Regions from separate parts of the Streptomyces sp. NPDC033270 genome, predicted to be linked through region 2. Evidence: riboswitches for the same ligand, from Rfam matches in the RefSeq annotation. Region 2 holds a riboswitch; the other holds the start of a gene.
The links. A riboswitch is a leader RNA that binds a small molecule or an ion and turns the genes downstream of it on or off. The one in region 2 is predicted to bind glycine.
Positions count from the first base shown of each region.

Region 1: another riboswitch for glycine. It lies ahead of gcvT (glycine cleavage system aminomethyltransferase GcvT); the one in region 2 lies ahead of gcvP (aminomethyl-transferring glycine dehydrogenase).

Region 1 covers NZ_JBVIRA010000002.1:378,080-393,923, forward strand. The annotation lists gene glyA (serine hydroxymethyltransferase) at 1-1,066, opposite strand, end outside; gene gcvH (glycine cleavage system protein GcvH) at 1,095-1,472, opposite strand; gene gcvT (glycine cleavage system aminomethyltransferase GcvT) at 1,603-2,730, opposite strand; glycine riboswitch at 2,764-2,882, opposite strand; glycine riboswitch at 2,883-2,978, opposite strand; gene ACZ5XZ_RS05210 (AAA family ATPase) at 3,202-3,930, shown strand; gene ACZ5XZ_RS05215 (enhanced serine sensitivity protein SseB) at 4,041-4,838, shown strand; gene ACZ5XZ_RS05220 (enhanced serine sensitivity protein SseB C-terminal domain-containing protein) at 4,901-5,701, shown strand; gene ACZ5XZ_RS05225 (ABC transporter permease) at 6,149-7,147, shown strand; gene ACZ5XZ_RS05230 (ABC transporter substrate-binding protein) at 7,241-8,992, shown strand; gene ACZ5XZ_RS05235 (ABC transporter permease) at 9,071-10,081, shown strand; gene ACZ5XZ_RS05240 (ABC transporter ATP-binding protein) at 10,078-11,205, shown strand; gene ACZ5XZ_RS05245 (ABC transporter ATP-binding protein) at 11,202-12,308, shown strand; gene ACZ5XZ_RS05250 (M1 family metallopeptidase) at 12,405-13,835, shown strand; gene ACZ5XZ_RS05255 (trimeric intracellular cation channel family protein) at 13,851-14,486, opposite strand; gene ACZ5XZ_RS05260 (thioesterase family protein) at 14,582-15,430, shown strand; gene ACZ5XZ_RS05265 (CU044_2847 family protein) at 15,569-15,844, shown strand, end outside.
Region 2 covers NZ_JBVIRA010000057.1:1,123-14,422, reverse strand. The annotation lists gene ACZ5XZ_RS38795 (sugar phosphate nucleotidyltransferase) at 31-2,526, shown strand; gene ACZ5XZ_RS38790 (DUF881 domain-containing protein) at 2,602-3,534, shown strand; gene ACZ5XZ_RS38785 (small basic family protein) at 3,531-3,863, shown strand; gene ACZ5XZ_RS38780 (DUF881 domain-containing protein) at 3,869-4,828, shown strand; gene ACZ5XZ_RS38775 (FHA domain-containing protein) at 4,947-5,792, shown strand; gene ftsR (transcriptional regulator FtsR) at 5,810-6,559, shown strand; gene ACZ5XZ_RS38765 (bifunctional nuclease family protein) at 6,613-7,086, shown strand; gene ACZ5XZ_RS38760 (MerR family transcriptional regulator) at 7,275-7,880, shown strand; gene ACZ5XZ_RS38755 (DNA polymerase IV) at 7,947-9,419, shown strand; gene ACZ5XZ_RS38750 (PRC-barrel domain-containing protein) at 9,308-9,712, opposite strand; glycine riboswitch at 9,827-9,924, shown strand; gene gcvP (aminomethyl-transferring glycine dehydrogenase) at 10,114-12,999, shown strand; gene ACZ5XZ_RS38740 (DUF5999 family protein) at 13,083-13,277, opposite strand.

The sequences.
Region 1 (15,844 bases), on a different contig from region 2:
GGTCGTTGGGGATCGCGTTGCGGTTGACGGTGATACCGACCTCGTGGAGGCGGTCCTCGGCCTGCTGTCCGTCGAGCTCGGAGTCGCGCAGGTCGACCAGGACGAGGTGGACGTCGGTGCCGCCGGACAGGACGGAGACACCGTGCTGCTTGACGTCGTCCTGGACGAGGCGCTCGGCGAGGATCCTGGCGCCTTCGAGGGTGCGCTGCTGGCGCTCCTTGAACTCCTCGGAGGCGGCGACCTTGAAGGAGACCGCCTTCGCCGCGATGACGTGCTCCAGCGGACCGCCCTGCTGACCGGGGAAGACCGCGGAGTTGATCTTCTTGGCGAGCTCCTGGGTGGACAGGATGACGCCGCCGCGGGGGCCGCCGAGGGTCTTGTGGGTGGTGGTGGTCACGACGTGGGCGTGCGGCACCGGGTTGGGGTGCAGGCCCGCGGCCACCAGACCGGCGAAGTGCGCCATGTCGACCATGAGGTACGCGCCGACCTCGTCGGCGATCCGGCGGAAGGCGGCGAAGTCGAGCTGGCGGGGGTAGGCGGACCAGCCGGCCACGATCAGCTTGGGGCGGTGCTCCTTGGCGAGGCGCTCGACCTCCTCCATGTCGACCAGGTTGGTCTTCTCGTCGACGTGGTACGGCACGACGTTGTACAGCTTGCCGCTGAAGTTGATCTTCATGCCGTGGGTGAGGTGGCCGCCGTGGGCGAGGTTGAGGCCCAGGATGGTGTCGCCCGGCTTGATGAGGGCGAACATGGCGGCGGCGTTGGCCTGTGCGCCGGAGTGCGGCTGGACGTTGGCGGCCTCGGCGCCGAAGAGGGCCTTGATGCGGTCGATCGCGATCTGCTCGACCACGTCGACGTGCTCGCAGCCGCCGTAGTAGCGGCGGCCGGGGTAGCCCTCGGCGTACTTGTTGGTGAGGACGGAGCCCTGGGCCTCCATGACGGCGACGGGGGCGAAGTTCTCCGAGGCGATCATTTCGAGGGTGGACTGCTGGCGGTGCAGCTCGGCGTCGACGGCGGCGGCGACGTCGGGGTCGAGCTCGTGCAGGGAGCTGTTGAGAAGCGACATGAGTCTTCCTGGGGAGAGGGGTCCGGGATCAGCCGGCGGCGAAGGCGGTGTACTCGTCGGCCGAGAGCAGGTCCTCGGGCTCGCCGCCGACCTTCACCTTGAACAGCCAACCGCCCTCGAACGGGGCGGAGTTCACCAGCGAGGGGTCGCCGACGACATCCTCGTTGATCTCGACGATCTCGCCGTCCACGGGCGAGTACAGATCGCTGACGGACTTGGTCGACTCCAGCTCACCGCAGGACTCGCCCGCCGTGACCGTCGAGCCGACCGCGGGAAGCTCCACGAAGACCACATCGCCGAGCGCGTTGGCCGCGTGCTCGGTGATACCGACCGTCGAGACGCCCTCCACGGCGTCCGTCAGCCACTCGTGCTCCTTGCTGTAGCGCAGCTGCTGGGGGTTGCTCATGGCTCGATTCTCCTGTACGCGAGGGTGTGATCGTGCATGGGGGCGCCTCCCCGGGCGAAGTCCGGGGGAGCGTCTTGCACAGTGAGACACGCGGGCGCGCGCCACTGCCGGGGATGCCGCGGGCGAACCGCTACTTCTGCCGCTTGTAGAAGGGCAGCGCGGTGACCTCGTACGGCTCATGGCTTCCACGGATGTCCACGCGGACACCCTCGGTGCCCGGTGTGGCGTAGGCCGCGTCGACGTAGGCGATGGCGATCGGCTTGCCGAGGGTGGGGGAGGGGGCCCCGGAGGTGACCTCGCCGATGACCGTGCCGTCGGCCGCGACGACCGGGTATCCGGCGCGCGGAACCCGGCGGCCCTCGGCGATCAGGCCGACCAGCTTGCGCGGCGGGTCGGTCTCGGCGCGCTCGGCGGCCGCCGCCAGCGCGGCGCGGCCCACGAAGTCGCCGTTGTTGGTGGTCTTCTCGAACTTCACGACCCGGCCCAGGCCCGCGTCGAACGGCGTGGTGGCGGTGGTCAGCTCGTGCCCGTACAGCGGCATGCCCGCCTCCAGGCGCAGCGTGTCGCGGCAGGACAGACCGCAGGGCACCAGGCCGGCGTCCTTGCCGGCCGCGGCCAGCGCCTCCCACAGGGCCACCGCGTCCGCCGGCCGCACGAACAGCTCGAAGCCGTCCTCACCGGTGTATCCCGTACGGGCGATCAGCGCGTCGACGCCGGCGACCGTGCCGGGCAGACCGGCGTAGTACTTCAGGCCGTCCAGATCGGCGTCGGTCAGCGCCTTGAGGATCCCCGGTGACTCCGGACCCTGCACCGCGAGCAGTGCGTAGGCGTCCCGGTCGTCGCGGATCGCGGCGTCGAAGCCGCCCGCCCGCGCGGTCAGCGCATCCAGCACCACCTGGGCGTTGGAGGCGTTGGCGACGACCATGTACTCCTGGTCGGCGAGCCGGTAGACGATCAGGTCGTCCAGGATGCCGCCGCCGTCCTCGCAGATCATGGTGTAGCGGGCGCGGCCGGTCTTGACGCCGCCGATGTTGCCGACCAGCGCGTAGTCCAGGAGGTCGGCGGCCTGCGGGCCGGTGACGGTGATCTCACCCATGTGGGAGAGGTCGAAGAGACCGGCGCGGGTGCGGACGGCGACGTGTTCGTCGCGCTCGCTGCCGTAGCGCAGCGGCATGTCCCAGCCGGCGAAGTCGGTCATGGTCGCGCCGAGCGCGCGGTGGGTGGCGTCCAGCGCGGTGCGACGGGGGGCATCTGTCATGGTTCTGGGCTCCCAGGCATGGGTGACAAGACGTTCTCCCCATCTGTCATCGGAACCTGAGAGGTTCACCGGGATCCCGCGAACGGACCCGGTTTGCACCTTGGGTGGAGCCGCCCCATGCAACCGGGCAGTGGCTCGCTTTTCAGATCTGCCTCGCCCGCGCGGTATAGGGGCCTGAGAGATTCAAGGGAGGACTTGCTCCTTCGGCGCCCCGCCGTGGCGGCCGGGGACTCTCCCGCGCGGATTCAAGCGGCCGGTATGGAGTTGGCGGTGCACGGATGAGCTTCAGACGTGCACGTGGCGGCCACATCATTACACGGGAACGCCGGATCGAGGAGCCCCGGTCGCCGCCCCGTCCAGGAGCGGGCCCGCCACGCCGACAGATCGGACAATCGCCTTGATGGGCATTACCTTTTCTTGACACTCTGCGGGTAAGGGACGGACTCGGACCGGAACTGGACGGGGAGGGCGATCACGGTGCAGAGGGAAGCGGCATTCGCGGCCACTTCAGGGGTCGTGCCCCCGGGCGCGCCGGTGGCGGCACCTGCCGCCGCGCCCCCGGCCCGGCGCGCGGCGCGGTCCGCCGTCCGGCCGGGGCGCGGTACGGGGGTGCGGGACCTGCGCGGCCGGAAGCGTGCCCGCGGCACCGCCGAGCTGCGGTTCGCCGCCGGTGACCTGGTGGTGGTCTCCGGGCTGCCGGGCAGCGGCAAGAGCACCCTGATGCACCGGGTGGTGCCGTCGTCGGACGGCCCCGGCCCCGTGGTGCACCGCATCGATTCGCAGGACGTCCGCGAGCGCTGGGGGCGCGGCAGGCTGCGCCGGCTGCCGTACGGGCTGTACCGCCCGCTGGTGCGGGCCGCGCACTATCTCGCGCTGGGCCGTGCGCTGGCGTCGGGGGACAGCGTGGTGGTGCACGACTGCGGAACGCTGGCCTGGGTGCGCCGTTGGGTCGCCCGGTCGGCGGCACGCGGCGGGCGCGGGCTGCATCTGGTGCTGCTCGACGTGCCGCCGGAGGTGGCGCGGTCCGGCCAGGAGGCGCGCGGGCGCGGGGTGTCGGGGTACGCCTTCGCGCGGCACCGCAGGGCGGTGGGCCGGCTGGTCGCCGCGGCGGAGACGGCCGGGCCGCCGAAGGGGTTCAGCTCGGTGGTCCTGCTGGACCGCCGGGCGGCGAGCGCACTGAAGACGCTCGCCTTCCGCTGAGCGGACCGCGGCTTCCGGGCGTGCCCTACCCCGCCCCCGTATGAACCGCCTGCGGGTTTTCTCGTCTAGGGTCGTTGGGCGATGGGCATGGTCCGAACGGGTGGGTACAGATGAGTCTTCCGGAGCAGGGGATACCGCAGCTGGCGTGGCCGGCGAACGAGCTCGAAGAGGTGCTTGCCGCGTCGGTCGGGCATCCGGGCGCCGGCGGCCGGATCGTCGAGGTCCTGCGCCGCAGCCGGGTGTGGGTGCCGCTGCCCAACGGCGGTGGCCCGGAGAGCGCCGGCCCGGGCGCCCGCGGACTGGACCTGCCCACCGTCGAGATCGGCGGGGTGCCCCATGTCCCGGTCTACAGCTCCGAGCAGGAGTTCCTGCGGGTGGTCGGCTCGCACATGTCCTTCACCGTCGCCCCGGCCGGGGAGTTCGCCCGCGGGCTGCCGCCGAGGATCGGGATCGCGGTCAACCCGGACGGCATGGTCGGTGTTCCGCTGCCGCCGCCCGCGGTGGCCGAGCTGTGCCGGCAGGGCCGCCACGGGGCCGAGGGGCTGCCCAGCGGCGGGCGGGTGCGGCTCTTCGAGCCGGACTGGCAGGAGGAGCCGGTGGACTTCCTGGCCGGCGCCGGGCTGGAGTTCTCCGGTGCCGGAATTGTCCTGACTGCCCGGCGTGCCCTGGCTAGTGTCGAGGGCGACACGCCCACACTGTTCGTCGGTGTTCAACTCGCGGTGGACCCTGCCGCGCTGCACGACGGCACCGCCCGCGAGGCGGTCCTCGCGGCCCTGGGACGTGCGCTCGGCGCGGTCCCGGTGCCCTGGCCGGTGCAGTTGGTGATGCTCGATCTCGCCCACGGCGACCCGGTCGCCGACTGGATGCTGGAGCGCGTGCGGCCCTTCTACTCTCGCGACCACTCGTAAGCTGGTTGGATGACGCGCGGGCGCACCCACACGTGCCCTGCCGAGATGAAGGGACGGACCACGTGAGCGCGGGTGCGCATCAGGGGCCGGCGGCGGCCGGAGCGCTGGAGCAGCTGCTCCAGCAGGTCTCGCCCGGCCGTTACGACGCCTATGAGGCGCTGCTGCAGGCGCTCGCCGCGGGCCAGGTCTGGATGCTGCTCTGGCACGGCCGGGCCGGCTCTCCCGACGCGCAGTACGGAAACATGGAGGTCGACGGCCTCGGCTACGCGCCGTGCGTGACCTCCGCGCCCGAACTCGCCGCCTCCGGCTGGAACCGCGACCACGAGGTCGTCAGCGGCCTGGAGATCGCCGGCGCGCTCTTCCCGGACCGCTGGGGCCTGTGGCTGAACCCGCACGCCCCCGGTGGCGGTGTCGGCATCCCGTGGCTGGATCTGCGCCGTATCGCCGGCGGCCTCGACCGGCTGCCGGCCGGCCCGCTGCGGATCTCCGAGCCGGTCATCGACATCCCGCAGTTCTACGCCCTGCTGGCCCAGAACGCCCACCGCACCCCCGCCGTGCGGTCGTTGCGCCGGGCCTGGGTGCAGCCCGCGCTCGGCGCCCCGTATCTGGCGGTCGGGCTGGATCTGTACGACACCGGCCAACAAGCGGTGGATTCGGCCCGGTTGATGATCCAGCAGTCGATCGGTGCGGTTCCGGACGGATTGCCGGTCTCCACGGTCGCGATGAACGACGACTACGACCCGGTCGCGATGTGGATGCGGGCCTGTGCGCGGCCCTTCTTCGACCGTGACGGCTACGTCCAGCCGCAGGGTCAGCCGGCCCCCGCGCCCTCGTACGGCTACGGCTACCCGCGCCCTTACTGATCCGCCCGCCGGCCGCCCGGCCGGGGTCCCTCGGCGATGCCCTCTGGTGACGGAGAGTGTCGTCGAGGTGTCGGTTCCGGGGTGAATTCGCCCCGTATTCCCCACGGTTGAGGTCCTCTCCCGTGGACATTCGCTCCGCTCAGCCCGAACGTGCGTCCGTATAACGGAAAGCCGCGGAGCACATCACAGTTACGCATCCTTTCCCGGTCAGGGCTGGTGACTGATCGCGAAGGGGATGAAGACTCCGGAAACACCGAGGGCTTCGGCCCTTTGTGCGAGCGTCATCGAGCGTCATCCCGTACGGCGTCGCGTGAATCTCCGACTTCCGCTGAGTGAAGTTCCGTGATGCCCGCAGCACTTGCACCGAATTGCACCAGTGATGGAATCAGGCCGCTTTTGCGGCGGGCAGGGGCCGGCCACCGTCGGCCGAGAGGGGTCAAGGGCACCGTGACCGCACCGATCGAGACCACCGGGGCGGCTGCCGAAGCGCAGCCGGAAGCGGTGCTGAAAGGCGTGGAGGGCAAGCGCATCGAAGGGCGCTCGCTCGGCCAGATCGCATGGCTGCGCTTCCGGCGGGACAAGGTCGCGGTGGCGGGCGCCATCGTTGTCATCCTGCTCGTCGTCCTCGCCGCGCTCTCCCGCCCCCTCCAGGCCCTGCTCGGCCTGGACCCCAACACCCCCAACCAGTCGCTGATCGACCCCAACACCACGCTCCCCAAGGGGGACTTCGGCGGGATGAGCGGGGACCACCCGCTCGGCGTGGACCCGAAGTTCGGCCGCGATCTGCTCGCCCGGATCCTGGAGGGCTCCTGGGTGTCGCTGATCGTGGCGTTCGGCGCGACGCTGCTGTCGGTCGCCATCGGCACCGTGCTGGGTGTGGTCGCCGGCTTCTACCGCGGACGGGTGGACGCCTTCATCAGCCGGATGATGGACGTCTTCCTGGCCTTCCCGCTGCTGCTGTTCGCCATCGCGATCTCCGCCTCGCTGCAGGGCGGCGCCTTCGGCCTGGAGGGCCTGCCGCTGCACATCTCGGTGCTGATCTTCGTGATCGGCTTCTTCAACTGGCCGTACATGGGCCGCATCGTGCGCGCGCAGACGCTGTCGCTGCGCGAGCGGGAATTCGTGGACGCCGCCCGCGGCATGGGTGCGCGCGGGCCGTTCATCCTCTTCCGGGAGCTGCTGCCCAACCTGGTGGGTCCGGTCATCGTCTACTCGACGCTGCTGATCCCCTCCAACATCCTCTTCGAGGCGGCCCTGAGCTTCCTGGGCGTCGGCATCCAGCCGCCCCAGGCGTCCTGGGGCGGCATGCTCAACCAGGCCGTCAAGTACTACGAGGTCGACCCCCAGTACATGCTCGTCCCCGGCCTCGCGATCTTCGTCACCGTGCTCGCGTTCAACCTGCTCGGTGACGGCCTGAGGGACGCGCTGGACCCGCGCAGCCGCTGACGGCCCGCCGGGCGCCGGCGCCCACAAATCTCCACCGCCAGTGAAGTTTTGACGTGTGAAGTTTCTCGACGAACGAAGGGGACACGGACCATCATGCGAAGGTCAGTTCCGGTCGCGGCGATAGCGGCCATCACCAGTGCGGGCCTTTTGCTGGCCGGCTGCAGCGGGGGCAAGGGCTCCTCGGACGGCTCGGCCGAGGCGAACGCCGCCACCAAGGGCGTCGTCAACGCCTCGGACGCGAAGGGCGGCACGGTCAACTACGCGATGAGCGACGCCCCCGAGTCGTTCGACCCGGGCAACACGTACTACGCCTTCATCTACAACTTCAGCCGGCTCTACGCGCGCCCGCTGACCACCTTCAAGCCGGGCCCCGGCACGAAGGGCAACGAGCTGGCCCCGGACCTCGCCGAGGAGATGGGCAAGCCCAGCGACGGCGGCCGGACCTGGACGTACAAGATCCGCAAGGGCGTGAAGTACGAGGACGGCTCCGCGGTCACCGCGCAGGACGTCAAGTACGCGGTCGAGCGCTCCAACTTCGCGCGCGACACCCTCTCGCTGGGCCCGAACTACTTCCAGCAGTTCCTCAAGGACAACGAGGGCGGCTACAAGGGGCCCTACAAGGACAAGAGCAAGGAAGGGCTCAAGTCCATCGAGACCCCGGACGACCACACGATCGTCTTCCACCTCAAGAAGCCGTTCGCGGAGTTCGACTACCTGGTCAGCGCCCCGCAGACCGCTCCGGTCCCGAAGGCCAAGGACAAGGGCGCGGACTACACCAAGTCCGTGCTGTCCACCGGCTCGTACAAGTTCGAGAGCTACGAGGAGGGCAAGCAGCTCACCCTCGTGCGCAACCCGCAGTGGTCCGCGAAGAACGACCCGCTGCGCAAGCAGCTGCCCGACAAGATCGTCCTGAAGCTGAAGGTCGCCCAGTCGACCATCGACAAGGACCTCCAGTCCGGCAACACCCTGGTCGACCTGGCCGGCCGCGGTGTGGACGGCCAGACGCAGGCCCAGCTCCTGACGGACTCCAAAGAGAAGGCCAACACCGACAACGCGCTCGGTCAGCGCCTGATCTACACGGCGATCAACACCAAGGCGAAGCCGTTCGACAACCTGGAGTGCCGCAAGGCCGTCGAGTACGCGATCGACAAGAAGGCCGTGCAGACCTCGCTCGGCGGCCCGATCCGCGGTGAGCTGGCCTCCACGGTCCTGCCGACCGACATCGACGGCTACCAGAAGTACGACCTGTACCCGCAGAAGTACAACGGCGACAAGCTGGACCTGACCGAGGCCAAGAAGCACTGGGACAAGTGCGGCGCCGGCAAGACCACCACCACGATCCTGGCCCGCAACGACCGCCAGGACGAGGTCGACGCGGCCACCTCGGTCATCGAGTCGCTGAAGAAGATCGGCGTCACGGCCAAGATTCAGTCGTACCCGACCAGCAAGTACTTCTCGGACTACGCCGGTGTGCCGGAGTTCAACAAGAAGAACAACGTCGGCCTGATCATGATGCAGTGGGGCTCGGACTTCCCGACCGGCTACGGCTACCTGCAGCAGATCCTCAACGGCAAGGCGATCAGCAAGTCCGGTAACACCAACCTGTCCGAGCTGGACGACCCGGAGATCAACAAGCTGCTCGAAACCGCCATCGCCAACACCGACAAGGCGGCTCGCGAGAAGGCGTACGCCGAGATCGACAAGAAGACGATGGAGCAGGCGGCGCTGGTCCCGCTCACCTACTTCAAGGTCCTGATGTACCGCTCGCCCAAGGCCACCAACCTGGTGTCCACCTCGGCCTTCAGCGGTCAGTACGACTACCTCAACATCGGCGTCAAGAAGTAGCAGCCCTGGAAGGCAGGTGAAGGCATTGGTGTCCGCGGGCCGGTTTGGGCCGGCCCGCGACGCCGACGCCGCATCCCCGTGTTCTCGTACATCATCCGCAGGTTGATCAGCGCAGTGATCCTGCTGCTGATCGTCAGCGCGGTCACTTTCGGCATCTTCTTCCTGCTGCCGAAGCTGGCCGGGCAGAGCACCGACCAGCTTGCCCAGCAGTACATCGGAAAGGCCCCCACGCCCGCGGACATCGCCGCGGTCAAGAAGAACCTCGGCCTGGACAAGCCCGTGTACGAGCAGTACTGGGACTTCCTCAAGGGCATCTTCGTCGGCGTCGACTACAAGTTCGGTCCGGAAGCGGCCAAGTGCCATGTGCCGTGCTTCGGCTACTCCTTCAAGACCCACATCGAGGTGTGGCCGGAGATCCAGTCCCGGCTCCCGGTGACCCTCTCGCTGGCCGCCGGCGCGGCCGTGCTGTGGGTCGTCTCCGGTGTCGCCACCGGCGTGCTCTCCGCGCTGCGCCCCGGCTCGATCTTCGACCGGATGGCGATGGGCGTCGCGCTGGCCGGCGTCTCCCTCCCGATGTTCTTCACCGGCGCGCTGGCGCTGGCCCTGTTCACCTACCAGTGGCCGATCTTCGAACGCAGCGACTACGTACCGCTGCTGGAGGACCCGTTCCTGTGGGCCCGGACCCTGGTCCTGCCCTGGGTCACCCTGGCCTTCCTCTACTCCGCGCTCTACGCCCGGCTCACCCGGGCCGGCATGCTGGAGACGCTGAGCGAGGACTACATCCGTACGGCCCGCGCCAAGGGCCTGCGCGAGCGCAAGGTGGTGGTGCGGCACGGTCTGCGGGCCGCGCTCACCCCGATCATCACGGTCTTCGGCATGGACCTGGGCCTGCTGCTCGGTGGTGCGCTCATCACCGAACAGGTCTTCTCGCTCAAGGGCGTCGGCGCCTTCGCGGTCGAGGCGATCAACGCCAACGACCTGCCGAACATCCTCGGCGTCACCCTGCTCGCCGCGTTCTTCATCGTCATATGCAATCTGGTGGTGGACGTTCTGTACGCCGCCGTCGACCCGCGGGTGAGGCTCTCGTGACCGACTCCTCCGAGGACAAGACCGTAGAGAAGTCCCAGAGCGCCGCGGCCGAGCCGGCCGCGGCCGCCACCGAGCCGGGAGAGCGGCCGGCGGCCTTCCTCCAGGTGCGGGACCTCAAGGTCCACTTCCCCACCGACGACGGCCTGGTGAAGTCCGTCGACGGGCTGACCTTCAGCCTGGAGAAGGGCAGGACGCTCGGCATCGTCGGCGAGTCCGGCTCCGGCAAGTCGGTGACCTCGCTCGCCGTGATGGGCCTGCACCGGGCCTCGCGCCAGCAGCGCAGCCGGGTGCGGATGTCCGGCGAGATCTGGCTGGACGGCAAGGAGCTGGTCTCCGCCGACCCCGACGAGGTGCGCCGGCTGCGCGGCCGCGAGATGGCGATGATCTTCCAGGATCCGCTGTCCGCGCTGCACCCCTTCTACTCGGTCGGCAAGCAGATCATGGAGGCCTACCGGGTCCACAACGACGTCGACAAGAAGACCGCGCGCAAGCGGGCGATCGAGATGCTCGACCGGGTCGGCATCCCGCAGCCCGACAAGCGCGTGGACGATCATCCGCACCAGTTCTCCGGCGGTATGCGCCAGCGCGCCATGATCGCGATGGCGCTGGTCAACAACCCCGAGCTGCTGATCGCGGACGAGCCGACCACCGCCCTGGACGTCACCGTCCAGGCGCAGATCCTGGACCTGATCCGCGATCTGCAGAAGGAGTTCGGCTCGGCGGTCATCATCATCACCCACGACCTCGGGGTGGTCGCCGAGCTCGCCGACGATCTGCTGGTGATGTACGGCGGCCGGTGCATCGAGCGCGGCCCGGCCGAGAAGGTCTTCTACGCGCCGCAGCACCCCTACACCTGGGGCCTGCTCGGCTCCATGCCGCGCATCGACCGCGACCAGACCGAGCGGCTGATCCCGGTCAAGGGCTCCCCGCCCAGCCTGATCAACGTCCCGTCCGGCTGTGCCTTCCACCCCCGCTGCCCGTACGCGGATGTGCCCAAGGACAACCTCACCCGTACGGTCCGCCCCGAACTGCGCGAGGCCGGCGGCGGGCACTTCTCCGCCTGCCACATGGCGCCGGAGGAGCGGGAGCGTATCTGGACCGAAGAGATTGCGCCGAAGCTGTGACCGAGACGACTGACGACCAGAACAACAAGATCCCGCTCCAGAAGGGCCCGAAGGCCTCGGCCGCGGCCGAGCAGCGCTCCGCCGACCCCGAGCCGCTGCTGCGGGTCCGCGGTCTGGTGCGGCACTTCCCGATCACCAAGGGCCTGCTCAAGCGACAGGTCGGGGCGGTGCAGGCGGTCGACGGCATCGACTTCGACGTACGGCCGGGCGAGACGCTCGGCGTCGTCGGCGAGTCCGGCTGCGGCAAGTCGACGATGGGCCGGCTGATCACCCGGCTCGACGAGCCGACCGGCGGCTCGATCGAGTTCCAGGGCACGGACATCACCCATCTGTCATCGGGCAGGCTGCGCCCGATGCGCCGCGACGTGCAGATGATCTTCCAGGACCCGTACGGATCGCTGAACCCCCGCCACACCATCGGCGGGATCGTCTCCACCCCCTTCCGCCTCCAGGGCGTCGAGCCCGAGGGCGGCGTGAAGAAGGAGGTGCAGCGGCTGCTGGAGCTGGTGGGCCTGAGCCCGGAGCACTACAACCGCTATCCGCACGAGTTCTCCGGCGGTCAGCGCCAGCGCATCGGCATCGCCCGCGCGCTCGCGCTCAAGCCCAAGCTGGTCGTCGCCGACGAGCCGGTCTCCGCGCTGGACGTGTCGATCCAGGCGCAGGTCGTCAACCTCATGGACGACCTCCAGGAGGAACTGGGCCTGACCTACGTCATCATCGCCCACGACCTCTCGGTCATCCGGCACGTCTCGGACCGGATCGCGGTGATGTACCTCGGCAAGATCGTGGAGCTGGCCGACCGCAAGGCGCTCTACGAGACGCCGATGCACCCGTACACCAAGGCGCTGCTGTCCGCCGTGCCGGTGCCCGACCCCAAGCGGCGCACCCAGCGCGACCGGATCCTGCTCAAGGGCGATGTGCCCTCGCCGATCAACCCGCCCTCCGGCTGCCGGTTCCGTACCCGCTGCTGGAAGGCGACCGAGGTGTGCACCACCACCGAGCCGCCGCTGGTCGCGCTGCGGACGGGGCACCAGGTCGCGTGCCACCACCCGGAGAACGCGGCGGAGCCCGCCGCGGCCGGTAGCGCGTCAAGTGATCAGTAACACCTGACGGCTTGGGAAAATCCCGGGCGAAACCGGCCGGGAGAGTGCAGAGTTGGCGCGATCGTTCCCTCATTCGCGTGTTCGAAAGGACGGCTCATGGCACTCTCCCGTTCCGTGCGTCGCACTCCCCGCCTGCTCGCCCTCGCCATCGCGGTCGCCTCGGCCGCCACCCTCGCCGCCGCGCCCGGGGTGTCGGCCGCCGCGCCGGGTGCCTCGGCCGGTGCGCCCGGCGTCGGCGACCCGTACTTCCCCAAGCTGGGCAACGGCGGCTACGACGCCCTGCACTACGACCTCGGCGTCAGCTACGACCCCGAGAGCGGCCTCCTGGACGGCCGCACCACCCTCAAGGCCAAGGCCACCGAGAGCCTTCGCTCCTTCGATCTCGACCTGCAGAAGCTCACCGTCGACGAGATCAAGGTGAACGGGCGCAAGGCCGCCTTCACCAGATCCGGGGACGAGATCACCGTCACCCCCGCCACCCGCCTGCGCAAGGGCGAACGGTTCACCGTGACGGTGACCTACGGCGGCATACCCAAGCCGCTCAACGGCCCCATCCTGTTCGGCTCCGACTACGGCTGGATGAAGACCAAGGACGGGGTCTTCGTCGCCTGCGAGCCGAACGCCGCCTCGACGTGGTTCCCCTCCAGCGACCACCCCGGCGACAAGGCCACCTACGACATCCGTATCGACGCCCCCAAGGGGCTGACCGGCATCTCCAACGGCCGTCTGGTCTCCTCGCGGGACAAGGGGGACCGCTCGTACTTCCACTGGCGCGAGACCAAGCCCATGGCGACGTACCTGGCCACCGCCACCATCGGGAAGTTCGACGTGCGCACCGGCACCACCCCCGGCGGCATCCCCGTCTACGTCGCCACCGACCCGACCCTGCCCACCGGCAAGGTCGATGTCTACGGCGTCACGGCCGAGGCGACCGACTACTGGTCGAAGGTCTTCGGCCCGTACCCCTTCGAGGAGACCGGCGCCATCGTCGACGACATGCCCGACGCCGCCTTCTCCCTGGAGGTGCAGTCCAAGCCCGTCTACTCGGCGGTCCGCAGCGAGTCGACCATCGTCCACGAGCTGGCCCACCAGTGGTTCGGCGACTCGGTGTCGGTGAAGAACTGGCCCGACATCTGGCTGAACGAGGGCTTCGCCACGTACGCGCAGTGGCTGTGGGAGGAGCACAAGGGCCGCACCAGCGCCCATGACTCCTTCCTGAAGGCCTATGGCTCCCGGCCCGCCGACGACCCCTTCTGGAAGATCAAGGTCGGCGATCCGCAGCGGGACACGATGTTCGACAACGCCGTCTACCAGCGCGGCGCGATGACGCTGCAGATGCTGCGCGAGCGCATCGGCGACAAGGCGTTCTTCGAGCTGCTGCCCACTTGGACGCGTCAGCACCGCTACGGCAACGCGGAGATCTCGCAGTTCATCACGCTGGCCGAGCGGATCTCGGGGCAGCAGCTGGACGATCTGTTCGACAGCTGGCTGTACACGGGCAAGAAGCCGGCGCTGGCCGGCAAGTAGGCGCTGCGGGCCGGGTCAGTCGGTGTGCTTCTGGCCCGGCCTCGGCCGCAGCTGCTGCGGCCGAGGCAGATGCAGCCCCAGGTAGACCGCGCCCATCCGGAGTGCGAAGACCACCCCCGCCGAGACCGCCGCGGCGGGGGTGGCGCCGACGCCGAGGTGGTGCAGCAGCAGGAGGCAGCAGGCGCCCGCCATCGCGGCGATCGCGTACACGTCCTCGCGCAGCAGCAGCGGGGGGAACTCCCCGCACAGCACATCGCGGATGACCTCGCCGGCGACGCCGGTCAGCACGGCCAGGATGATCACGGCGAGCGGGGTGGCGCCCGCCTCGATGGCGGCGCGGGCGCCGATCACCGTGACGACGGAGAGTCCGATCGCATCGACGACCAGCAGCGATTTGCGCGGCAGGGTCCAGAAGCGCAGATAGACCATGGTGCCGACGCCGACACAGATGATCACCGTCAGCAGTACCCAGTCGTGCGTCCAGTACAGCGGCTGCCGGTTGAGGATGAGGTCGCGCAGCGTCCCGCCGGAGATGGACGCGGCGAAGGCGAGCACCAGGCCGCCGAAGGGGTCCATGTTGGCGCGGTAGGCGGCCAGCACACCACTCGCCGCGAAGGCCGCGACGCCGACCAGGTAGAGCACGTGAAGCATGGCGTCATCATCGCAGGGCCGGCCGGACCGCTTCCGTGCGCGGTCGTCAAAACTGACACTACCGGTCGGTAACTATCCGGTGTAGCGTGCAACCCATGGCTCTGGTGACGCTTGGCAACAGTGAGTTCGACCGCGACACGGCGGTCGCCCGCCGCGCCCCGGGCGTCTATGACGCCCACCTCTCCGCCGGCTGGACGATCATCCAGGCGGTCAACGGCGGCTACCTCCTCGCCCTCATGGGCCGCGCCCTGGGCGACGCCCTCCCGCACCCCGACCCGCTCTCGGTCACCGCGCACTACCTGACCGCCTCCGTCCCGGGCCCCGCCGTCATCCGCACCGAGGTGGTCCGCACCGGCCGCACGATGTCGACCGGCACCGCCACCCTCGTGCAGTTCGCCGACGACGGCAGCGAGGTCGAGCGGCTGCGGGTGCTGGCCTCCTACGGCGATCTCGGAACGCTGCCCGACGACGTCCGCACGACCGCCAAGCCGCCCGCCATTCCGCCCTACGAGCACTGCCTGGGCACCGACAGTGCCCCGGGCGGACGCCCCGCCATCCCGGGGAGCACCGCGATCGCCGACCGGCTCGCCATCCGCCTGGACCCGGCGACCGCCGGCTGGGCCGTCGGCGCCCCCTCCGGCAGGGGCGAGATGCGCGCCTGGTTCGGCCTCGCCGACGGCCGCGACCCCGACCCGCTCTCCCTCCTGCTGACCGTCGACGCGCTGCCGCCCACCGCCTTCGACCTGGGCATCTCCGGCTGGGTCCCCACCGTCGAACTGACCACCCACGTCCGGCGGCGCCCGGCCCCCGGCCCGCTGCGGGTCGCCATCACCACCCGCAACATGGCGGGCGGCTTCCTGGAGGAGGACGCGGAGGTCTGGGACAGCGAGGACCGACTGGTGGCGCAGTCGCGCCAGTTGGCCAGGGTCCTGCTCGCGGAGTAGGCACGACGCGCCTGCCCGCGATGTACCGTGCCGACCCCTATGGAACCCCCTTTTCGCAGGTGGCCCCCGGTGCCGAAGGGTGGAGTGTGACGCAAAAGTGCGCGCGGTGGCCCTGCGCCCCATGTCAGACTGATCGCCATGGGGGACGTGGCACTGAAGTTGGATGACGGGACCGTCGTGTGGCTGCGGGCCGAAGAGCCGGCCGCCAAGAGCCCTTCGGACGCGGGCCGGTCCGTGCACCCCGCCGACGACGACGGCGAGCTGGAGCTGCCCGACGCGTTCGGCTCCGCCCAGCCGGTCAGCGTGGACAGCAGGATGGGCCGCGCGCTGACCCGTGGCGGGGAGGTCCTGGAGGAGGCCCTGCGTCCGCTCGGCGGCGTCCTCGGCCAGATCCACCGCTCGATCGCCAGTGGC
Region 2 (13,300 bases):
GTCGTCTCTTATGAGGAGGACGCTTCCGACATGAAGGCCGTTGTGATGGCCGGCGGCGAAGGAACACGCCTTCGCCCCATGACGTCCAGCATGCCCAAGCCACTGCTTCCGGTCGCCAATAGGCCGATCATGGAGCATGTGCTGAGGCTGCTGAAACGGCATGGTCTCAATGAGACCGTCGTGACCGTGCAATTCCTTGCCTCGCTCGTCAAGAACTATTTCGGGGACGGCGAAGAGCTCGGAATGGAGCTCACCTACGCCAACGAGGAAAAGCCACTCGGCACCGCGGGCAGCGTGAAGAACGCCGAGGAAGCCCTCAAGGACGACGCCTTCCTCGTCATCTCCGGTGACGCCCTCACCGATTTCGACCTCACCGATCTGATCCGGTTCCACAAGGAAAAGGGCGCCCTCGTCACCGTCTGCCTCACTCGGGTCCCCAATCCGCTCGAGTTCGGCATCACCATCGTCGACGAGGGCGGCAAGGTCGAACGCTTCCTGGAAAAGCCCACCTGGGGCCAGGTCTTCTCGGACACCGTCAACACCGGTATCTACGTGATGGAGCCGGAGGTCTTCGACTACTTCGAGCCCGATGTGCCGGTCGACTGGTCCGGTGATGTCTTCCCGCAGCTCATGAAGGAAGGCAAGCCGATCTACGGCTATGTCGCCGAGGGGTACTGGGAGGATGTCGGCACCCACGAGAGCTATGTGAAGGCCCAGGCCGATGTCCTCGAGGGCAAGGTCGATGTCGAAATCGACGGCTTCGAGATCTCGCCCGGAGTGTGGGTCGCCGAGGGCGCCGAGGTTCACCCGGACGCGGTGCTGCGCGGGCCGCTGTACATCGGTGACTACGCCAAGGTCGAAGCGGGCGTGGAGATTCGCGAGCACACCGTCGTCGGTTCGAATGTCGTCGTGAAGAGCGGCGCCTTCCTGCACCGCGCCGTGGTGCACGACAACGTCTATCTCGGGCAGCACACCAATCTCCGCGGGTGTGTGATCGGCAAGAACACCGACGTGATGCGGGCCGCCCGGATCGAGGACGGCGCGGTGATCGGCGACGAATGCCTCATCGGTGAGGAGTCGATCGTCCAGGGCAATGTGCGCGTCTATCCGTTCAAGACCATCGAGGCCGGTGCGTTCGTCAACACCTCGGTGATCTGGGAATCCCGCGGCCAGGCGCATCTGTTCGGGGCCCGGGGCGTGTCCGGGATCCTGAACGTCGAGATCACCCCGGAACTCGCCGTACGGCTCGCGGGGGCGTACGCCACCACGCTCAAGAAGGGCTCCACGGTCACCACCGCACGTGACCACTCCCGTGGTGCCCGGGCGCTCAAACGCGCGGTGATCTCCGCGTTGCAGGCCAGCGCCATCGACGTACGCGACCTGGAGAACGTCCCGCTGCCCGTCGCCCGCCAGCAGACCGCCCGCGGCAGTGCCGGCGGCATCATGGTCCGTACGACGCCCGGTGTACCGGACTCCGTCGACATCATGTTCTTCGACGAGCGGGGCGCCGACCTCTCGCAGGCCGGGCAGCGCAAGCTCGACCGGGTCTACGCCCGTCAGGAGTACCGGCGCGCCTTCCCCGGCGAGATCGGTGACCTGGTCTTCCCGGCGAGCGTCTTCGACTCGTACACCGGGTCGTTGCTGCGGGCCTTGGACACCACCGGGATCGCCGAGTCGGGGCTGAAGGTCGTCGTGGACGCCTCGAACGGCAGCGCGGGCCTGGTCCTGCCCAGCCTCCTGGGGCGGCTCGGGGTCGACTCCCTGACCATCAACCCCGGGCTCAACGAAGCCCGGCCCACCGAGACCGCCGAGGCACGGCGCTCCGGGCTCGTCCGGCTCGGCGAGATCGTGGCGTCGGCGCGGGCCGCCTTCGGCGTGCGCTTCGACCCCGTGGGCGAACGACTCTCGCTCGTGGACGAACGCGGCCGGATCATCGAGGACGACCGTGCGCTGCTGGTCATGCTGGACCTGGTCGCCGCCGAACGGCGCACCGGCCGGGTGGCGCTGCCGGTGACCACCACCCGGATCGCCGAGCAGGTGGCGGCGTACCACGGCACACAGGTGGAGTGGACGACCACCTCGCCGGACGATCTGACCCGGGTGGGGCGGGCGGACGGCACGGTCTTCGGCGGGGACGGCCTGGGCGGCTTCATCATCCCGGAGTTCAGCTCGGTCTTCGACGGCGCGGCCGCGTTCGTCCGGCTGATCGGCCTGGTGGCGCGCACCCAGCTCACGCTCAGCCAGATCGACGCGCGGATCCCGCGGGCGCATGTACTGCGCCGCGATCTGGCGACCCCCTGGGCGGTCAAGGGACTGGTCATGCGGCATGTCGTCGAGGCGGCCGGTGACCGGGAGGTGGACACCACGGACGGCGTACGGGTCGTGGAGGCCGACGGACGCTGGATCCTGGTGCTGCCGGACCCGGCCGAGGCGGTCACCCACCTGTGGGCGGAAGGACCGGACGACGACTCCGCCCAGCAGCTGCTGGACGAGTGGTCGGCCGTGGTCGACAGCGCCGGCCGCTGATCCGGACCCCACCGGCGGGCCGTTGATCGGCACGCCGGTGGGGCCGTTGGGAGACTGCGCGGCCGACGTGGGACGATGTGCGGCATGTCGCAGCAGCGCCCCGATCGGAGCACCCCGAAACCGCCGGCCGCGCGCCCCGATGCGTCCATGTCGCTGCTGACCAACGTGATGGATCACAGCCTCGACGACGGGTATGCCGAGGCGGCCGCGCGCAAGTCCGAAGCCGGCGTGCGCGGGCTGCCGCGTACCCTGCGGGCGAAGTTGGGCCTGGCGGCCGGTCTGGTGCTGGCCGCGCTCGTGGTGACCGTCGGGGCGGCGCAGGCGCGGATATCCGCACCGACGCTGGCCAAGGAGCGCGAAGAGCTGATCAACCGCATCCAGAAGGGGACCGGCGAGGCGGACAAGCTGCAGCAGCGGGTCGACGCGCTGCGGGGCGACGTCAGCAGGATGCAGCGTGAGGCGCTGAAGCAGCACGGCGGCGGCAAGGCCGAACTGCTGGCCCTGTTGTCGGGCTCGACGCCGGTCACCGGACCCGGCGTGAAACTCGTCGTGGACGATGCCAAGGGCGCGGAGTCCGGTGGCGGCGGGCCGCGCGAGAGCAGTGGTTTCTCCGACACCGGGCGGGTACGCGACAGGGACATGCAGCGCGTCGTCAACGGCCTGTGGGAGTCCGGTGCGGAGGCCATCTCCGTCAATGGGCAGCGGCTTACGTCACTCTCGGCGATCAGAGCCGCGGGAGACGCCATACTGGTCGACAACAAGCCACTGGTGCCGCCCTATACGGTGCTGGCGGTGGGGGACGGGCAGCGGCTGAGCACCGCGTTCCAGGACAGCGCCGATGGCCAGTACCTGCATGTGCTGCAGGAGAACTACGGCGTTCGCACCAGGATTTCCGCGGAGGGTGAGGTCACGCTGCCGCCCGCGCCCAGTTTGATCGTACGTACCGCAAAGCCGCAGGCCGGTGCCGCCAGGTCGGGCGGCGCCGACACAGGGAAGGGCACATCGTGATCGCCGTACTGGGCCTCATCGTGGGAGTCGTGGTCGGACTCGTCGTCCGACCCGTGGTGCCGACGGTGGTCGAGCCCTACTTGCCGATCGCTGTCGTCGCGGCGCTGGACGCCGTGTTCGGCGGTCTGCGCGCGATGCTGGACGGCATCTTCGACGACAAGGTCTTCGTGGTCTCCTTCCTGTCGAACGTCGTCGTCGCCGCGCTGATCGTCTTCCTCGGCGACAAGTTGGGCGTCGGCGCCCAACTCTCCACCGGCGTCGTGGTGGTGCTGGGCATCCGGATCTTCTCCAACGCCGCGGCGATCCGCCGGCACGTCTTCAGGGCGTGAGACGGATGGCAACGGACGAGACCCCGGAGCCGGGGAAGCAGCCGGAGCGACCGGAGCCCGAGCAGGAGCGCAGCCCGGTGGGGCGGCGGCCGATGCCGCCCGAGAGCCGGAGCACCTCTGAGCGGAAGGCGTCCGAGGACGGGGACGAAACCCGGGAAACGGACAGTGCTGGACAGAAGTCGAGTAAAGCGGCAGACTCCTCGACTCCTGACGCGGTGAGCGGTGGCGGAGAAGGAGAGCGCCCGAAGACCGGCCGGGAGCGGCTCGCGGCGAGCCTGTGGCCGCCGCGGTTGACCCGGGCTCAACTGATCGTTGCGCTGCTCCTGTTCATTCTCGGCCTGGGTCTGGCGATTCAGGTACGTTCCACAAGTGACAGCAGTGCGCTGCGGGGTGCGCGCCAGGAGGACTTGGTGCGCATTCTGGACGAGCTGGACAATCGCTCCCAGCGGTTGACGGACGAACAGCGGCGCCTGGAAGGGCAGAAGACCGAGCTGGAGAACAGTTCGGACCAGGCCGAGGAGGCCCGTAAGCAGACCGTGGAGAAGGAACAGCAGCTGGGTGTGCTGGCCGGGACCGTCGCGGCGCAGGGGCCCGGCATCAACCTGACCATCGACGACCCGACGCACTCCGTCGAGGCGGACAAGCTGCTGGACACCATCCAGGAGCTGCGGGCGGCCGGCGCCGAGGCCATCCAGGTCAATTCGGTACGGGTCGTCGCGGACACCTACCTCTCGGACATCCGGGGCGGGGTGGAGATCGACGGCGAGCGTGTCACGCAGCCGTACCGCTTCAAGGTCATCGGCAAGCCGGAGGACCTGGAGCCGGCGCTGAACATCCCCGGCGGAGTGGTGCAGACGCTGGAAAAAGAGCAGGCCAAGGTGTCTGTGACCCGTCGGGGGAAGATCATTGTGGATGCCTTGCGAGAGGCGAAGCGGCCTGACTACGCTCGGTCGTCATCGCAGTGAGGTGTGCAGGTATGTCGAGTGCCCGGCGAGGGCATGAGGTAGCGGGGGGTCGACGCACCGTGCGTGTGGTGTGTGGTGGAAACTGTTTGGAGGCCACGGACGTTCACAGGATGTCCGGATGGGCCGGTGTGTGCATCGAGGGTTCGTCCTGCCCCACGGGCGGGTCTGTTTCGTTCAAGGGGAATCGCCCGTGAAGTTGTTTGGAAAGCTGTTCGGCAAGAGCGCGCGCCAGGAGGGCGGCAGCGGCTCCGCGCGGCACCGCGCTCCGCGCCAGCCCGAAAGTGGTGAGGCGGCGGAGCGTCCGCTCTTCCGTGACGAGGTCAGCGGTCCGTCCGGGGGGCACGGCGCGGGTTCTGTTGACCCCTCCGGTGCCGCCCGCATAGGTTCCGAGGAACCATCGGCCTCACGCACGGGTGGAGGGTCGGCCTTGCCGGTATGTACGAGGTGTGGGCACCGGAACGCCGAGGCGAGCCGGTTCTGCTCCAACTGTGGTGCGCCGCTGCGCCCGGGCGCCCAGGCCGAGCGGGCGTCCGAGACGACGTCCACGATCTCCATTTCGGGGCTGGAGGCCTACGACTCGGAGACGACGGGCCAGAATCTGGTGCCGTCGCTGTCCCCGGAGGCCCAGGCCGCGGTCGAAGCCCTTCCGCTGGGTTCGGCGCTGCTGATCGTGCGCCGGGGTCCGAATTCGGGCAGCCGCTTCCTGTTGGACAGCGAGCTGACGACGGCGGGCCGGCATCCGCAGGGCGACATCTTCCTCGACGATGTGACGGTCTCGCGCCGGCATGTGGAGTTCCGCCGCGGTGCGGACGGCATCTTCACGGTCGCCGACGTCGGCAGCCTGAACGGCACGTACGTCAATCGTGAGCCGATCGACTCGGTCGCGCTCGCCAACGGCGACGAGGTCCAGATCGGCAAGTACCGCATGGTCTTCTACGCGAGCCAGCGGGGCGCCGGGATCTGACCGGTCAGGGAAGGCATATGCGCGATACACCGAAGGGCGGTGCCGCTTCCGTCGGCACCGCCTCCTCGGGCGCCAAGCCGGTGAGCATCGGCACGGTGCTCAATGTGCTGCGCGAGGAGTTTCCCGAGGTCACCATCTCCAAGATTCGCTTCTTGGAGGCCGAGGGGCTCGTCGAGCCGAAGCGCACGCCTTCCGGATACCGGAAATTCACGCCGGCCGACGTCGATCGGCTGGCGAGCGTCCTGCGGATGCAGCGGGACCACTATCTGCCCCTGAAGGTCATCCGGGAGCATCTGGACGCCCTGGAGCGCGGTGAGCAGGTGCAGCTGCCCGCTCCGGCCGCGCCCTCGCTCGACCTGGTCGAGGGCGTCTCCTGCCAGGGTGAGGACCATCCGACGGCTGCCCGGATCGGTCGGGCCGAGCTGCTGGCCGCCGTGGAGGTGGACGAGGCGGCGCTCGCCGACTGGGAGTCGTACGGACTCATCGTCCCCCATGCGGACGGCGGATACGACATCGAGGCCGTCACCGTGGCCAAACTCGTCGCGGACCTGGGTCGTTTCGGCCTGGAGCCGCGGCATCTGCGTGCCGTGAAGGCGGCCGCCGAGCGCGAGGCCGGCCTGGTCGAACAGGTCGTTGCACCCCTTCGGCGGCACCGTAATCCACAGACCAGGGCTCATGCGGAGGCCACCGCCAGAGAACTGGCGACGCTCTCCGTACGGCTCCATGCGGCGCTGGTGCAGAGCGCTCTTCGCGTCCGGTTGCCATGAGCAAAAGAGTGCTCGACTACCCAAACCTGCCGGGCACGTCCTAGGGTTGCTGTGTGAACGAGCTCGACGTCGTGGGTGTCCGGGTGGAAATGCCTTCCAGCCAACCGATCGTGCTCCTGCGGGAGGTGGGAGGCGACCGTTACTTGCCCATTTGGATCGGGCCAGGGGAGGCCACCGCCATCGCCTTCGCCCAGCAGGGCATGGTCCCTGCCAGGCCGCTGACGCACGACCTTTTCAAGGACGTGCTCGAAGCGGTGGGCCAGGAGCTGACCCAGGTCCGCATCACGGACCTGCGCGAGGGGGTTTTCTATGCCGAACTGGTCTTCGCCAGTGGGGTCGAGGTCAGTGCCCGCCCGTCCGATGCCATAGCGCTGGCGCTGCGCACCGGAACGCCGATCTTCGGCACGGACGGTGTGCTGGACGACGCGGGGATCGCCATCCCGGACGAGCAGGAGGACGAGGTGGAGAAGTTCCGCGAGTTCCTCGACCAGATCTCGCCCGAGGACTTCGGCACCAACAGCCAGTGACGCCGGCCGGGTGAAGGGGCTGATTCCGGCCAAACTATTTAGCCATTCCCCGCGCGAGGTCACGAGAAACCACTCGTAGGGTGATTATCACTCGGCGTGGCGAGCGCGGCGATCGTTGACGCACCCCGAGTGACTGCATACCGTCGATATGGCAGGTCCCGTCCGGGACGTGGAGGACGGAGGGCGGCGTGGCAATCACCGGCGACGGTATGGCGGCGGAAGGGGCGTTGCCGCTCCACTCGGGCGCGGCCGCGAACCATGCCCCGGCACCGGCCGCGGCGGTGTCGGGGGACTGCGAGGCGCAGAACATCGGCTATCGCGGCCCGACCGCATGCGCGGCAGCGGGCATCACCTACCGGCAGCTCGACTACTGGGCGCGTACGGGCCTGGTGGAGCCGAGCATCCGGCCCGCGTACGGCTCCGGCACCCAGCGGCTCTACAGCTTCCGGGACGTCGTCGTCCTGAAGATCGTCAAGCGGCTGCTGGACACCGGGGTGTCGCTGCAGAACATCCGCACCGCCGTGCAGCATCTGCGCGCACGGGGGCTGGCGGATCTGACGCGGATGACGCTGATGAGCGATGGCGCGACGGTCTACGAGTGCACCTCGCCCGATCAGGTCGTCGATCTGCTCCAGGGCGGCCAGGGCGTCTTCGGCATCGCGGTGGGCGTGGTGTGGCGGGACGTGGAGGGTGCGCTGTCACAGCTCCACGGAGAGCGCGTGGACACCGGCGAGACGCTGATGGGGAAGAACCCGCACGACGAGCTGGCGCGGCGGCGCAACAGGGCCGGCTGAGCCCCGTCCAGCGGTCCCGGCCCGGCATCGGGTCGATTGTCAGTGCCATGCGGCAGCATCGGACGTGTGAGACCCGCGCCGACGATTCTGCATCTGGACATGGATGCGTTCTACGCGGCCGCCGAGCAGGCGGCCAAGCCCAGCCTGCGCGGCAAGCCCGTGGTGGTCGGCGGGATCGGGCCGCGGGGTGTGGTCGCCACGGCGTCGTACGAAGCCCGGGTCTTCGGGGTCCGCTCCGCGATGCCCACGGCCCAGGCGCGCCGGCTGTGCCCCAACGCCGCCTATCTCAGCCCTCGCTTCGGCCTGTACCGCCAGGTGAGTGACACGGTGATGGAGCTGCTGCACGAGCTGTCACCGCTCGTCGAGCCGCTGAGCCTGGACGAGGCGTTCGTGGACCTGGAAGCGGGCGGGGTCCCGGCCGAGACGGCCGCCGTACGCGCCGTGGGGGAGCGGCTGCGGCGCGACATCCGGTCCGCGACGGGACTGACCGGTTCGGTGGGGCTCGCGGGCGCCAAGATGCTGGCGAAGATCGCGTCCGAGGCGGCGAAGCCGGACGGCCTGGTCGTCATCGAGCCCGGCACGGAGCGGGAGCTGCTGGGCCCCATGACGGTGCGGACGCTGCCCGGGGTGGGCCCCGCGACGGCTGAGACGCTGCGCCGGGCCGGGATCCACACCGTCGCGGAGACCGCCGAGGCCGGCGAGGCGGAGCTGGTGCGGCTCCTGGGGAAGGCGCACGGCGCGGGGCTGCATGCGATGGCGCTGGGCCAGGACGACCGCCCCGTGGTGGCCGAGCGGGACGCCAAGTCCATTTCGGTCGAGGACACCTTCGAGGTCGATCTGACCGACCGGACGCGGGTGCGGACCGAGATGCTGCGGCTGGCCGACCGCTGTGTCCAGCGGCTGCGGGCGGCCGGGCGCTCCGGGCGCACGGTGGTGATCAAGGTGCGGAACTACGACTTCTCGACGCTGACCCGCTCCGAGACCCTCCGCGGGCCCACCGACGACCCCTCGGTCGTACGGGAGGCCGCGGTGCGGCTGCTGGAGACCGTGGACACCACCGGCGGGGTGCGGCTGCTGGGCGTGGGGGTCAGCGGGCTGGCCGACTTCACCCAGGAGGATCTGTTCGCCCAGTTGGCGACGGAGCGGGAGGCCGGGGAGCTGGCGCGGGCGGCCGCGGAGCCGGGTGGGGAGGGGCCCGGTGGAGGGGAACCGGAGGAGGAGCGGCCGAGACGCTGGCATCCGGGGCTGGACGTGGTGCACGACGAGTTCGGCGCCGGATGGGTGCAGGGAAGCGGCGTGGGGAGGGTGACCGTGCGCTTCGAGACGCCGTGGTCCGCACCGGGGAGGGTGCGGACCTTTGCCGTCGAGGACCCGGCGCTGCGGCCGGGTGAGCCCTTGCCGCTGGTGGGCGGCGGGCCGGAAGGGGGTCAGTCCTCCGAGCCGGCGATCTTGCCGAAGTCCTTGTCCGAGCCGTCGGAGCCGCCCTCCGTGCCCGGGGACGCCGGACCGGGTTCCGGTGAGGAGATATCCAGCCGGTAGTGGTGGTAGAGCTGGAGCTCCTGCTCAGGGGAGAGATGGCGGCCCACGCCGAAGTCCGGGGCGTCCTTGATCAGCTTGCGGTCGTAGGGGATGTGCAGGCCCTCACCGACCATCTTGCTGGGTTCAAGGGGGACGAACGCATCCCGGCTGAAGAGTCCGGTGCGCACGGCCGCCCACTCCGGTTCCCCCGTCGCGTCGTCGAGGTAGACCTCGTCGATCGTGCCTATTTTCGCGCCGTTCCGGTCGAACGCTTTGCGGCCGATCAGGCTCCGGGGATCGATATCGGTTTGCACAACCCCTCCAATTGGTCGCAACTGCCCTGTGACAACTACCAAACGGCACATTTCATGCCCCGGCCACTCGAAGGATCCTTCGAGTGGTGCGCTGGTAGGCTGGCCAATGGCCGCAGAACCCATGCGGGAGAGTCCTTTGTCGTTCGCGACCAGGGCGCCGAAGGAGCAAATCCTCCCCGGAATCTCTCAGGCACACGTACCGCATGGACGAGGTCACTCTGGAAAGCAGGGCGGGCCACGGACGAGCACAGCGCCGGAACCCCTCCTCACCGACGGTGAAAGCCGGGCCGCCTCGCGCGGGCCGGTGAAGCTCTCAGGTTGAGATGACAGAGGGGGAGGCCGTCCGGGCACCCGCGCCGTGGTGCCCCTCGTAGGTCGCATTGACCAGGAGGCCCCCGCAGATGACCACCACTCGCATCTCCCTGACCGAGCTCGAACAAGGCATTCCGTTCGAGCGCCGGCACATCGGCCCCGACCACGAGGCGCAGGCGAAGATGCTCGCGCACGTCGGCTTCGGGTCGCTGGACGAGCTCACGGCCACCGCCGTACCCGATGTGATCAAGAGCGCGGAGGCGCTCGGCCTGCCGCAGGGCCGTACCGAGGCCGAGGTCCTCCAGGAGCTGCGCGGCCTGGCGGAGCGCAACCAGGTGCTGTCCCCCATGATCGGCCTGGGCTACTACGGCACGTTCACCCCGCCGGTGATCCTGCGCAACGTGATGGAGAACCCGGCCTGGTACACGGCGTACACGCCCTACCAGCCGGAGATCTCGCAGGGCCGCCTCGAGGCGCTGCTGAACTTCCAGACCATGGTCGCGGAGCTGACCGGGCTGCCCACCTCCGGTGCCTCCCTGCTCGACGAGGGCACCGCCGCCGCCGAGGCGATGGCGCTCTCCCGCCGCGTCGGCAAGGTCAAGCAGGGCGTCTTCCTGGTCGATGCCGACTGCCTGCCGCAGACCGTCGCCGTGATCCAGACCCGCGCCGAGCCCACCGGCGTCGAGGTCGTCGTCGCGGACCTGTCCGACGGCATCCCCGCCGAGATCGCCGAGCGGGGCGTTTTCGGTGTGCTGCTGCAGTACCCCGGCGCCTCGGGCGCGGTGCGCGACCCCCGCGCCCTCATCGAGCAGGCTCACGGGCTCGGCGCGATCGTCACCGTGGCCGCCGATCTGCTCGCCCTGACGCTGCTGACCTCGCCCGGCGAGCTCGGCGCGGACATCGCGGTCGGCACCACCCAGCGCTTCGGCGTCCCGATGGGCTTCGGCGGGCCGCACGCCGGCTTCATGGCCGTGCGCGACCAGTTCGCCCGCAGCCTGCCCGGCCGCCTGGTGGGCGTCTCCGTCGACGCCGACGGCAACAGGGCCTACCGCCTCGCGCTGCAGACCCGCGAGCAGCACATCCGCCGTGAGAAGGCCACCAGCAACATCTGCACCGCGCAGGTGCTGCTCGCCGTCATGGCCGGGATGTACGCCGTCTACCACGGCCCCGAGGGCCTGCGGACCATCGCCCGGCGCACCCACCGCTACGCCGCCGTCCTCGCCGAGGGCCTGCGGGCGGGCGGTGTGGAGATCGTGCACGGTGCGTACTTCGACACCCTGACCGCGCGGGTGCCCGGCCGGGCCGCCGAGGTCGTCGCCGCCGCCCGCGAGGCCGGCGTCAACCTCCGCCAGGTCGACGCCGACCTGGTCGGCATCGCCTGCGACGAGACCACCGGGCGGGCGCAGCTGGCCGGCGTCTGGGGCGCCTTCGGCGTGCAGGGCGACGTCGAGCAGCTGGACGCGGCGGCCGCTGAAGCGCTGCCGCAGGAGCTGCTGCGCACGGACGACTACCTCACTCACCCGGTCTTCCACCAGCACCGCTCCGAGACCGCGATGCTGCGCTACCTGCGCACCCTCGCCGACAAGGACTACGCGCTGGACCGCGGCATGATCCCGCTCGGCTCCTGCACGATGAAGCTGAACGCCACCACCGAGATGGAGCCGGTCACCTGGCCCGCGTTCGGCCAGCTGCACCCGTTCGCGCCGGCCGACCAGGCCCAGGGCTATCTGACGCTGATCCAGGAGCTGGAGGAGCGGCTGGCCACGGTCACCGGCTACGACAAGGTCTCCATCCAGCCGAACGCCGGCTCGCAGGGCGAGCTGGCCGGCCTGCTGGCCGTACGCGCCTACCACCGCGCCAACGGGGACGAGCAGCGCACGGTCTGCCTGATCCCGTCCTCGGCGCACGGCACCAACGCCGCCAGCGCCGTCATGGCGGGCATGAAGGTCGTCGTCGTCAAGACCGGTGAGGACGGCGAGGTCGACGCCGACGATCTGCACGCCAAGATCGACAAGCACCGTGACGAGCTCGCGGTCCTGATGGTCACCTACCCCTCCACGCACGGCGTCTTCGAGGAGCACATCACCCAGATCTGCGGCGCGGTGCACGACGCCGGCGGTCAGGTCTACGTCGACGGCGCCAACCTCAACGCGCTGGTCGGACTCGCCGAGCCGGGCAAGTTCGGCGGCGACGTCTCGCACCTCAACCTGCACAAGACCTTCTGCATCCCGCACGGCGGCGGCGGCCCCGGTGTCGGCCCGGTCGCCGTACGCGCCCACCTGGCGCCGTACCTTCCCAACCACCCGCTGCAGCCCTCCGCGGGCCCCGAGACGGGCGTCGGGCCGATCTCCGCGGCTCCCTGGGGCTCGGCGGGCATCCTGCCGATCTCCTGGGCGTACGTCCGCCTCATGGGCGGCGAGGGCCTCAAGCGCGCCACCCAGGTCGCGGTGCTCAGCGCGAACTACATCGCCAAGCGCCTGGAGCCGCACTACCCGGTGCTCTACACCGGCCCCGGCGGCCTGGTGGCGCACGAGTGCATCATCGACGTCCGGCCGCTGACCAAGGCGACCGGCGTGAGCATCGACGATGTCGCCAAGCGGCTGATCGACTACGGCTTCCACGCACCGACGATGTCCTTCCCGGTGGCCGGCACGCTGATGATCGAGCCGACCGAGAGCGAGGACCTCGACGAGCTGGACCGGTTCTGCGACGCGATGATCGCCATCCGTGCGGAGATCGAGAAGGTCGGCTCGGGGGAGTGGGACAAGGACGACAACCCGCTGCGCAACGCCCCGCACACCGCGGCCGCGCTCGGCGGCGACTGGGCCCACGCCTACAGCCGTGAGGAGGCCGTCTTCCCGGCGGGCGTCACGGCGTCGGAGAAGTACTGGCCGCCGGTGCGCCGTATCGACGGTGCCTTCGGCGACCGCAACCTCGTCTGCTCCTGCCCCCCGCTCGACGAGTACGACAACTGATCAGCACCAGCCCATCAGGGCAACATCAAGGGCCCTCGGCAGATCTGCCGGGGGCCCTGTGGTAAGTGCCGGGCGCTCGCGGGTCAGGCGGCTGCGGTGACCCGGGTCCGGTGCGGGGCGATGACCTGCCCGTCCGGCAGCAGCTCACCGGTGTCCTCGAAGAGCAGGACGCCGTTGCAGAGCAGGCTCCAGCCCTGCTCGGGGTGGTGCGCCACAAGGTGTGCGGCCTCCCGGTCGGTGGAGTCTGCTGACGGGCAAGGCGGTTGGTGCTGACACATGGAAGTTGTCTTTCGCTGCGGTG